One region of the Paenibacillus thiaminolyticus genome, then DNA from elsewhere that is predicted to be linked to it. Evidence: predicted binding sites of a transcription regulator. Region 1 holds the regulator's gene; each other region holds the start of a gene.

Region 1 (3,278 bases):
CAGCAGCGTGTCATCCAGATCGAATAATACGGCACGTATGGCCATTGCGTCTCCCCCCTTGTCTCCACTCTGGCAAAACTACTTCTTCGGCTTCACGAAGACGACCTTATCCGACTGCTCCGTCTCCTTGGACTTATCGTTCTTGTCTGCTTTTGAACTCTCTTCGTACGCTATCTGGTTCTGGGCAGCGAACTGCTGCAGCCGCGCATGCATCGCTTCGATATCATAGCGGTTCATCATACGGGAGAACACCCAGTTCGCGCCTTTGCCGTTCTTTTCAATAACGATGAAGCCAGGCTGATACGTTATTTTTTTGATGTCTTCCACTTTGAGCGTACGCAGCCGATTCCATTTTGTCGTGCTTAGTTCGTCTTTCGTGACCCGTAAAAAGGGCCGGCGCAAAAACAGCATCAATGCCAATGCCAAATAACAAATAACAGTTATCCAGTACAGCGTAGGGGACGGCAGGTTCGTGCCAACACTGCCAAGCAGCCCATAAATGATCGTAAACCCGGTCAATATCAAAGGAAGAATAAAATTCCGGCCCTTGAATTCATCGAAAGCAACCGTATGGGAAGCGATCCCCGGCTTGCCCTGCTTTTTGCGTTGCTTGTTCAACTGAGCGCTATTGCGCCGTACTTGACGTTCCCAACTACGCGACATCCCATCCAGACCTCCTATATATGCTAAACACTCTAATGAACGGTGCTTCCCGGTTGATTGTTCTGTTCGCCTTCTTCGTCTTCCACATAGCGAATGCTGTCCAACTTGTTGCGTACCTGCTGCCGGAACAATACGAGGTATTGCTCTCTAAGCGCGGCCCGTTCCGCCAGTTCCTCCGAGTTCAGCCCTACGCTCTTATGCTTGCGGGCCAGCTCGTTGATGCGCGCGATTAATTTATCCATGTTCATCTTGTACCCTCCATACACTGGTGCATATCTTCTACTTTGACATGCTGCCTCAGCCTTGTCAAGCAAGCTGACGGCGAGAGAATACAAGAAGCACGTCTTCGGCCTCAATAGGAGAGAAAAGCGGTGCTGTGAGAAATATGATCCGTCACAGCGGAAATATCGTCAAGAAAATATCGGCACGTCAATGACGATGCCGGATTGCAGCGTATGCCCTCTTAAATCGTTCAATTGAATAATCTTGTATATGTATTCACGGGTATCCATTCCATTCGGTTTGTATTCCGTCGCGATCTCCCACAGGCTGTCCCCGGGCTGAACAAGTACGTGCTCCGTAACTACAGAAGGCTGCTCGGATACAATGTCGTCATCCCCCCATGCTTGGACGATTCCCGCACATAAAAGGAACAACAGAACAAAGAGCAATATCGCTCGAATCATCTTCCTTCTATTATAACGGTTCTGCTCTACAGGTTGATGCATAGATAATCTTGCTTCCGTTCGATATGCATAATTCCGTCTCGGGTTATATACCACTTGGCTCATGTTCGCCCACTCCCCAAACACTTGTTCTATTCTTGTTGTCCATAATGTAGCACGAACATACGTTCAGGTCAACAGTTTTTAAGGAACGTGCGTTCTCTTTTTTATTTCCCGAATCCCATTAAGTGACGTTTCCCGAAAGGAAAACGAAAAAAACCGCATAAAATCAAGGTTTTTTAGAACTTACGTTTGTGCGAACGGAGGTTCTATGGTATAATTTTGACAAAAGAGCATTCATTGGAGTTGATATCTTTGTCTAAAATATCAAGTCGACAACAAGCGATCCTTGATTTTATACGTGATGAAGTCCGCACCAAGGGTTATCCTCCTTCCGTAAGAGAGATCGGGGAAGCTGTCGGCCTCGCATCGAGTTCTACCGTGCACGGCCATCTGGACCGGCTGGAGAAGAAAGGCTTTATCCGCCGGGACCCAACGAAGCCAAGAGCAATCGAACTGCTGAGCGAACAATCGGATCGCCATTCGGAATTCAGCCATGCCGTGGCACGCGTTCCCGTCATCGGGAAGGTAACGGCCGGAGAACCGATTACGGCAACAGAGAACATCGAAGATTACTTCCCTCTTCCGGTGCATATGGTGGGAGATGATGACAACATCTTTATGCTATCCGTAGTCGGCGACAGCATGATCGAAGCCGGAATACATAACGGAGACTACGTTATCGTCCGCCAGCAGCAGACAGCGAACAACGGTGAAATTGTCGTAGCCATGACCGAGGAGAACGAAGCAACCGTAAAGACATTCTACAAGGAACGCGATCATATCCGCCTTCAGCCGGAGAATCCGACATTTGAGCCGATCCGGTTGAAGCATGTGACGATTTTGGGCAAAGTGATTGGGTTGTTCCGTGATTTTCATTAATGGTTACAACCAATGGGAGCAAGTGTAAAGAAGCCGCTTTGGATACAGCAGTTCTGTATTCGGAAGCGGCTTTTTGACGAGTCCGGGCCATATGTCATGATTCATTCGGGGGCTGAAGCCGTCGCGTTCGCCAAGGAAGGCGCCGACATCGCGATGGTGTATTTGAATGAGCATGCCGAGGAAGCAAGCGGCGTCAGGCAGGCCGGACGCGCTGCGTGCTTATCGGTCGCGACATTGGAGAAGAATCGTTCTGTAACCATACTGTGGAACAGACCGTAAAGGAGCTTGGGAAGCTGGACATATTAGTCAATAATGCTGGCGAACAGCATCCGCTGGAGCGCATCGGTCGCATTTCAGATGCACAGCTTCAAAGAATGCCGGTGCAGCGCCCTAGATGACCTGAAAAGCTCGCTCCCAGCTACGTCTATCTGGCAAGTGCTGATTCCTCTTACGTCACCGGACAGAGTTTGCATGTCAACGGGGGCGAAATTAAGTAATCATTATTCCTGGTACCGGGCGCTTTTACTAATGCCACCAGGATTCGACAATTTGATGCGCAACAGTCGGATCATATCCTTTCCCAATCAGATATGATACGGCTGCCGCTTCGCGCAACGCATGTTCAACCGATATGCAATGTGCTTCCTTTAATCCGTTTTGCACCCATGGCTCGACGGTCTGTAATGTTTCCATCTTTAAATGTTGAGTCTCCGAACATTCATGCGGATAGGAATGATGAGGATAAGAATAAGGGTTCATGTATGACCACGGGTTAAGAGACATTGAATATGGTTGGTATTGGTAACTCAAAGAAAAACAACTCCCCTCATAGTTCATACCTCATCATATGCCTATGGACCAATTATGCTCCAGTTCAAAAACAAATTATTGTAAGTCCTTCCTCCCATTTATCCGGGCATACAAAAACGGCCCTGCTGAATAAGCAGG
Region 2 (3,278 bases), 1.8 Mb from region 1:
GCACTGCTCCGCCCATTCCGGGGCCTGCTCCGGCGCGCTCTCGGCCGTCTCGGCGGCGTTCGGATCGTCAGGATCCAGCGACTGCCGCGGTTCGGCGGGCCACGGGCGTCCATTCGTCCATTTCGAGCCCTCGATGCCGCAAGCCAGCACATAGTTCTCCAGCCGATCGAAGGATTCCCTCGTCACGCTCCCGTCTTCCGGCAGGATGAAGTCCGTCTTCACATAGCGGAATACCGCATCATAGCGCCAGTAGCCGATAAGGATGTCCAGCGCGGCGCGCGTCATCTCGACGAACGGATGATGGAGAACCGCCTGCTTCTGATCCGTGAAATAGGGAATGCCCGCGTCGCCGAAGACCGTATCGATCAATTCCGCGTAATCCGGCAAGTTCCTGACCATGACGGCCATCTCCCGCCAGCGGACGCCCTCGCTCTGCGCCCGGCGCAAAATGTCGCGCGCCGCCCCTTCCACTTCCGCGCGGCGGTTGACCGCGGCTTGAACGCGAATCTCCGCCCGCTCCCCGGCGGGGGAGGCGGGGCGGTAAGCCGAACGCCGGTCGAAATGGCGCTCCAGATGCGAGAGCATCGGCGAGGAAGCGAATCTTGGCAATCTGCCCTGCCCGCCCAGCTGTATGACTTCTCCCATATCGACGCCGAGCGTATCGGCGATGCTGCTCAGCTTGAGAAAAGTCGTCGCCGTAGGATGGAACAGGTTCAGCTCATGCGGCTCCTCCCCCAAGGCGTAGGGCCGATCCAGGCAGAGCGCTACGGTGACATGGCGGGCATGCAGCAGCAGCGATGCCAGCACGGCATACTCCTGGGGGGTGAAGCCGTTGAACCCGTCAATCCATAACTCTGCCTGCCGGACATAGTCCGAGTGCGGAATGCCTTCCGCCAACCGGACAAGCACATCCTCGCCGTCCAAATAATGCTGCTCCAGCTCTGTCTCGAACTCATGCAGCACGGCGGACAAATCATGCAGCTTGGCCGACAGGAGCGGCTGGCCGTCCACATGCTCCTGGACGAACGCGGCATTCTCATCCACCTCGGATGCCTGGATCCGGTACCGCTTCATCTCGTCGAACAGATCATTCAATTTTTCGATGAAGCCGAATTGCTCCGCCGCACCGGCGAACAGGGGCAGGTCGGACTTGCGCCGCTGCAAAATTTTGTACAGCAGCATCTTCTTGCCTTCCTCTCCAATCGGCGTGAGCGCCGTGCCGCCGGTCTCCTGCATAACGCGGTACGCGAGGCGCCGGAAGCTCAGGACTTGCGTCCGCAGCATCCCCGACAGCCGCTCCGAGGTGACGAGCGCGTGCTCCGCCTGGAACGTCCCCTGCTCGGGCACGAGCAGAATCATCGGCGGACCTTCGGGCTGAGTCTCCAGCCTCCGCCGAATCTCATTCAGCAGATGGGCCGACTTGCCGCTCCCCGAGCGGCCGATTACGAAATGCAAAGCCAATGTGTATCCCCCGCTTTCCCGTACAACTGACCAATGGATATGTACGCTGCCATGCCATATGCTGGCTGTTTCCACAAATGCCATGTATAAAAGTGTATTTACAAATCGCAAGAAAGGATTAAAAATAAGAATAAGTCCAAAAAGACCGGATTCCCGGTATTTCCTCATTAGACAGAGACTGCGCAAATCGTCTCTTTTACGGAAACCTTGCTTTATTATAGCATATTATCGCGAGCAGACTGGAACACACGTTTGGAATGTGCAGGAAGGAATTCTAGCCCCTGGCTGACGATACCGCCGGAGAGAAAAGGAGGCACACCGCGTGATTCATATCGTAAATGGAGATATTGTGGCAGAACGGCTTCGGCCGGTCGCCCGGGAGCACTGGAACGAAGAAGTATGGGTCTATCGCGAGCTGCTGACTGAAGGACCCGTCTATCCCATCTTTGAACGTTATTTGGCGTATCGCGCGCTTCAATTGGAAAAAATGTGCGGCCTGCCCGCATCCCTCTACCTGCAAATGAGCAACGAGCAGGAGCGGTCCTGGAAAGCGGATGTGCTGCAGCACCGGGAAATCGCCCTCTGGTTCGAGCATGATCTGTTCGATATCACGATGCTGCTGCGGTTGACTGAGCGTCTGTCCCGCGAGCATCCAGAAGCGGCCGTCTATTGGATCGACATTTCGGCCGTGCCCGGGCATGACCGCTATGACGGCTTCGGCGCCCTCGATGCGGAGCAATTGGCGCGCTGCCGCGAGCACGGCATTCGGCTGAACGTGGAAGCGATCACATGGATGCACCATACCTGGCTTGCCTATACAAGCCCGAATCCGCGCAAATTGGTGCGTTGGCTCGAGGAGTCCGGTAGCGTCGAAGCTCCTTATGATGCGATCGTGGAAGCGATGCGGTTCCATCTCCGCCGCTTCCCTTCGCGCGTAGACGGGTTAGGCGTCGTGGAGCGGCTTACGCTGGATGCCGTCGCCGATGGTGCCAGCTCCTTCCTGGAGCTGTATCAGCATATCCGGCCGCATGTGCCGGAGTACGGACTCGGCGACATGCAGTACTGGGGATATTTGCGCCGGTTGACTTCCGGGGAAGCGCCGCTATTATCCCTGTCCGCGGCATCCGACCCGATGCCCGAGCCGCTGCGGCCGATCGGGCCGTCCACCGGACGGGTTCTGCTCACCGAGGCGGGCCGGAGAGTGCGCAGCGGGGAGAGCAATTGGGCCCGCGAACGGGGATATGCGCGCTGGCTTGGCGGCGCCTTCGTTACCAATCCGGCTCCATAGACCGCCGCTTGTCCCTTCTACATCATACCGCAACCGCAAGAAGCACCTCCCGGCACATTCGCCATGAGGTGCTTCTTCATCATGCTATCGTCTGGAGCGGACTTCAAAAATACCGAATTTCAAGTAATGCCCTTCTTCGACGCCGGCTACCTGCGGGTGATCCTTCCCCGCCGTGCGCCAATCGATGAGGCGCAGCACCTTGCCCGCGTCATGGGCGGCGTCATGGATCGCCTGCAGGAAGCGCTCGGGCTTCATATGATAGGAGCAGCTCGCCGTCACTAAATACCCCCCCTCATTGACGAGCTTCATCCCATGAAGGTTGATGTCCTTATAGCCGCGATACGCTCCTTCCGCCGCCTGTCTCGTCTTGGCGAACGCGGGCGGATCGAGAATGACGACATCCCAGGTACGGCCGCCGCCTGCGGTCATCGGCTTCGACGTGTCCTTCTTCGACTGGCTCGTTCCGCGCTCCTTGCGTTCCTCTTTCCCCTGCACTTGCTCCCGCAGATACGCAAACGCGTCCGCCACC
Region 3 (3,278 bases), 1.6 Mb from region 1:
GGTGCGCCACATCACTTCGGCATGAATATCCGACTGCTTGCCGAAGCGGGCGCGGAACTTGTCTTTGAGCTGCGGCAGCGGGGTTCTGGCGATATCTCCGATAGTCGTCATGCCCAGGCGGGCAAAATGGGCCGTCATGCGGGAGCCGACACCGAACATTTTGTTGACAGGCTGAGACCACAGCAGCGTCTCGATGTCGGAGGGAGTCAGGGCGAAGATGCCCTCTTTGTTTTTCTTGGCCCATATATCCGTTGCCATCTTGGCCAGTATTTTATTGGAGCTGATCCCGATCCGGATCCATACTCCGGTCTGGTCGAGCACGCTGCGCTGAATCTCTCTGGCCATGGTGACAGGGTCTCCGAACAGCGCCCGGCTGCCGGTCACATCGAGAAATTGCTCATCGACGCTGAACGTTTCGACGAGATCGGTGAATTGTTCATAAATTCGCGTAATGAGCAGCGAGACGTCAATATAATGTTGCATGCGGGGGCGCATCACGATCAGGCGGGGGCATTTGTTCAGGGCTTCCCCAAGCCGTTCCGCCGTTGTTACTCCATAGCTTTTGGCTATCGGGCAAGCGGCCAGAATGATTCCCGATCGGCGCGCGGGATCCCCGGACACAACGAGCGGCATATGTTTATATTCCGGGTGCTCCGCTTTTTCCACGCTGGCATAGAAGCTTTGGCAGTCCGCCAAAAAGATAATCCGTTCCTTGCTTCCGCTCAATGTAACCACCTCAACCAATCGAGTCTAAAAATAAGAACGTGCATTCGTATTTATTATATACCGAACATATATTCTCTATGCAAATGAAGTTTATGGAATCGGATGGCGGTTCGCGCTTATAAAAACAAGACCGCCGGCTTGCCGGAGCTTCGTTCCGATAAGCAGCGGTATGGGGCTGTGCTATGGAGCGGAACGGATGCCGTTCCGCCGCCTGTGCTGCGGCTTAGCTGTCTGCGCTCCCCTCCGGTTCCCCCGGGTCACAGATGTGCAAATAGCGCTGCAGCAGGCTCTTCACCTCGGCCCGGATCAGGCCGCGAAGCATGTAGAAGGAGCGGTGATAGCCCCGGCACACGTACTGCACGCGAACGCCGTGCTCCAGCCGCTCCTCGGACACGATCTTAATCCCGCGATGCCGGAACTGCTTCCGGATGCGGAACAGATCGGAGGCGGCGTCATCCTGCGCCTGGCGCAGCCCCTGGATATAAATTTCTCCCATCTTCAGCCCCGAGACGGCAATGCGGCTGATATCGCGCTCAAGCACGTCGAGGACGAGGGTCTGAAGGGTATACTGCTTCACCAGCAGGGCGTCTTCCCCGTCATGAGGCGGAGGCCCGCTTGTCGCGGACAATAAAGTCATACCGGGTTCCTCCTTGGGTAACATCCATCCATGCGGCCCCCCCCGGATTGGGAAGGGGAGCGCGGATCTGCTTATAACCTCATTATACGAACCTGCGTTCTATTTTATAACTAATATAGCGAACAAACATTCTGGTTTCAATGGGTAAATGATGGTGGAAGGGGTCAAAATGGTTTACAATAAAAACAGAGGAAAAGGAAAGAGCCGGGATGGAAGAAGGAGTGAGCAGGAATGAAGATTACACTGCATCGCGGGGAGATATTATTCCGCCAAGGCGATCCGGGCACGTATCTGTACCGGATTGTGAGCGGCTTGTTCAAAGTGACCCGGCTGCATGAGAACGGGAACATCGTGCTGTTCAATATATTGTATCCGGGCGAGATGGTGCCGCATCATTCCCTTATCTCCCCGAAGGATTGCCATGGGACGGCGACGGCTATGGTAACCGGCACGGTCGAGCGGATAGAAGCGGAGGCGTGGTATGAGGAGCTGCGGAACGATTCCGGGAAAGCGCTCGAAGTCGCCAAGCTGCTGCAGGAGAAGCTTCGCTTCATGCAGCAGCGGCTCGATCATCTGACGATTGGATCGCCCGCCGAGCGGCTGGCGCTGCTGACCCGGTGGCTGGACAGCATGACGAACAAGACCCCGCTTACCGATATGCTGACGCAAGAAGAGATCGGGCAGCTGATCGGAGTGCGGCGCGAGACGGTCAACCGTCTGCTCCGGCAGGGCGACAATTCCATGACGAAGCGATGAACGGGCAAGCCGTTCAGCAGCCCCATTGCTGCTGAGCGGCTTATTTCCTGTCATGGGACATTCCAGATAGCTCATATGAGTAGGAAGTAAAGCGTTATTTATCCGTTTGATAAAGGAGGTTACCGAGCATCATGGAGAACGAGCAAGCGCGTGGCTGGGCCGAGCCGGCAGCGATGCCGTCCGCATGCGGGCCGGGAGCGCATTCGCAGGAAAGGTACTATATACCGTTCCGGGGGCCATGGGATCCTTGCCCGCCGCTGCCCTACAAGACCTATGTCGTGCCGCCGAACTTGTTCATTACGTTTCAGCCCCCGAATTTGCCGCAATTCCCGCCGCCGCAGGCGCTGCGGTGCGGAACGCTGTGGCCGGCATTATTCAGCCCTTATCGGCCGAAGGGCAGACGGGAGGAGGGAACGGCTTGAGCACACATGGCACGCACCCGTTCTGCACTCAGGAGTACTATGACAGCCTGCTGCAGCTGCAGGAAATCGATTTTGTGCTGATCGAGCTGAATCTGTATCTGGATACGCATCCCGAAGACAATCAGGCGATCCAGCAGTTCAATCACTATGTTCATGAACGAATGAAGGTGGCGAGGCATTTCCAGGAGAGGTTCGGCCCCCTGCAGGCTGGCGGCTTCTATTCGAAATGCCCTTGGTCCTGGACAGACACGCCGTGGCCGTGGCAGGTGTAACGGAAGTCTCGAGGAAGACGGGGAAGCAACGTGAGGAGGGAAGCGGCATTGTGGGTATATGAGAAGAAGCTTCAATATCCGGTTCGCGTCAGCAAATGCGATCCGCGCATGGCTAAGCTGCTGCTGGAGCAGTACGGCGGAGCCGACGGGGAGCTGGCGGCGGCGCTTCGCTATTTGAATCAGCGCTACTCGATTCCGGATAAGGTCATCGGCTTGCTTACCGATATCGGGACAGAGGAATTCGCCCATTTGGAAATGATTGCCACCATGGTATACAAGCTGACCAAGGACGCGACACCGCAGGAATTGGAAGCGGCCGGACTCGGGGCGCATTATGTCTCCCATGACAGCGCGCTGTTCTATGAAAATGCGGGCGGGGTGCCCTGGACGGCGGCCTATATTCAGGCGAAGGGCGATCCGATCGCCGACTTGTACGAGGATATCGCTGCCGAGGAGAAGGCGCGG

The links. Region 1 encodes LexA, which represses DNA repair genes until DNA is damaged. Its sites were predicted from a motif close to CGAACATATGTTCG; they were not measured.
Region 2: a site for LexA is predicted at 1,703-1,716, ahead of addB (helicase-exonuclease AddAB subunit AddB). Genes of this name have one in related genera too.
Region 3: a site for LexA is predicted at 1,483-1,496, ahead of FLT43_RS26880 (YhjD family protein). Genes of this name have one in related genera too.

The regions. Positions count from the first base shown of each region.
Region 1 is NZ_CP041405.1:1,061,019-1,064,296, forward strand. Features, by position in the region: gene FLT43_RS04755 (HAD family hydrolase) at 1-45, opposite strand, end outside; gene FLT43_RS04760 (methyltransferase) at 79-663, opposite strand; gene FLT43_RS04765 (DUF896 domain-containing protein) at 696-911, opposite strand; gene FLT43_RS04770 (LysM peptidoglycan-binding domain-containing protein) at 1,074-1,454, opposite strand; gene lexA (transcriptional repressor LexA) at 1,704-2,330, shown strand; partial or broken gene FLT43_RS04780 (SDR family oxidoreductase) at 2,442-2,704, shown strand.
Region 2 is NZ_CP041405.1:5,852,140-5,855,417, reverse strand. Features, by position in the region: gene addB (helicase-exonuclease AddAB subunit AddB) at 1-1,461, opposite strand, end outside; gene FLT43_RS25810 (DUF1835 domain-containing protein) at 1,784-2,749, shown strand; gene FLT43_RS25805 (class I SAM-dependent rRNA methyltransferase) at 2,834-3,278, opposite strand, start outside.
Region 3 is NZ_CP041405.1:6,091,423-6,094,700, forward strand. Features, by position in the region: gene FLT43_RS26875 (DNA polymerase IV) at 1-726, opposite strand, end outside; gene FLT43_RS26880 (YhjD family protein) at 950-1,363, opposite strand; gene FLT43_RS26885 (Crp/Fnr family transcriptional regulator) at 1,595-2,119, shown strand; gene FLT43_RS26890 (spore coat associated protein CotJA) at 2,251-2,541, shown strand; gene FLT43_RS26895 (spore coat protein CotJB) at 2,538-2,813, shown strand; gene FLT43_RS26900 (manganese catalase family protein) at 2,862-3,278, shown strand, end outside.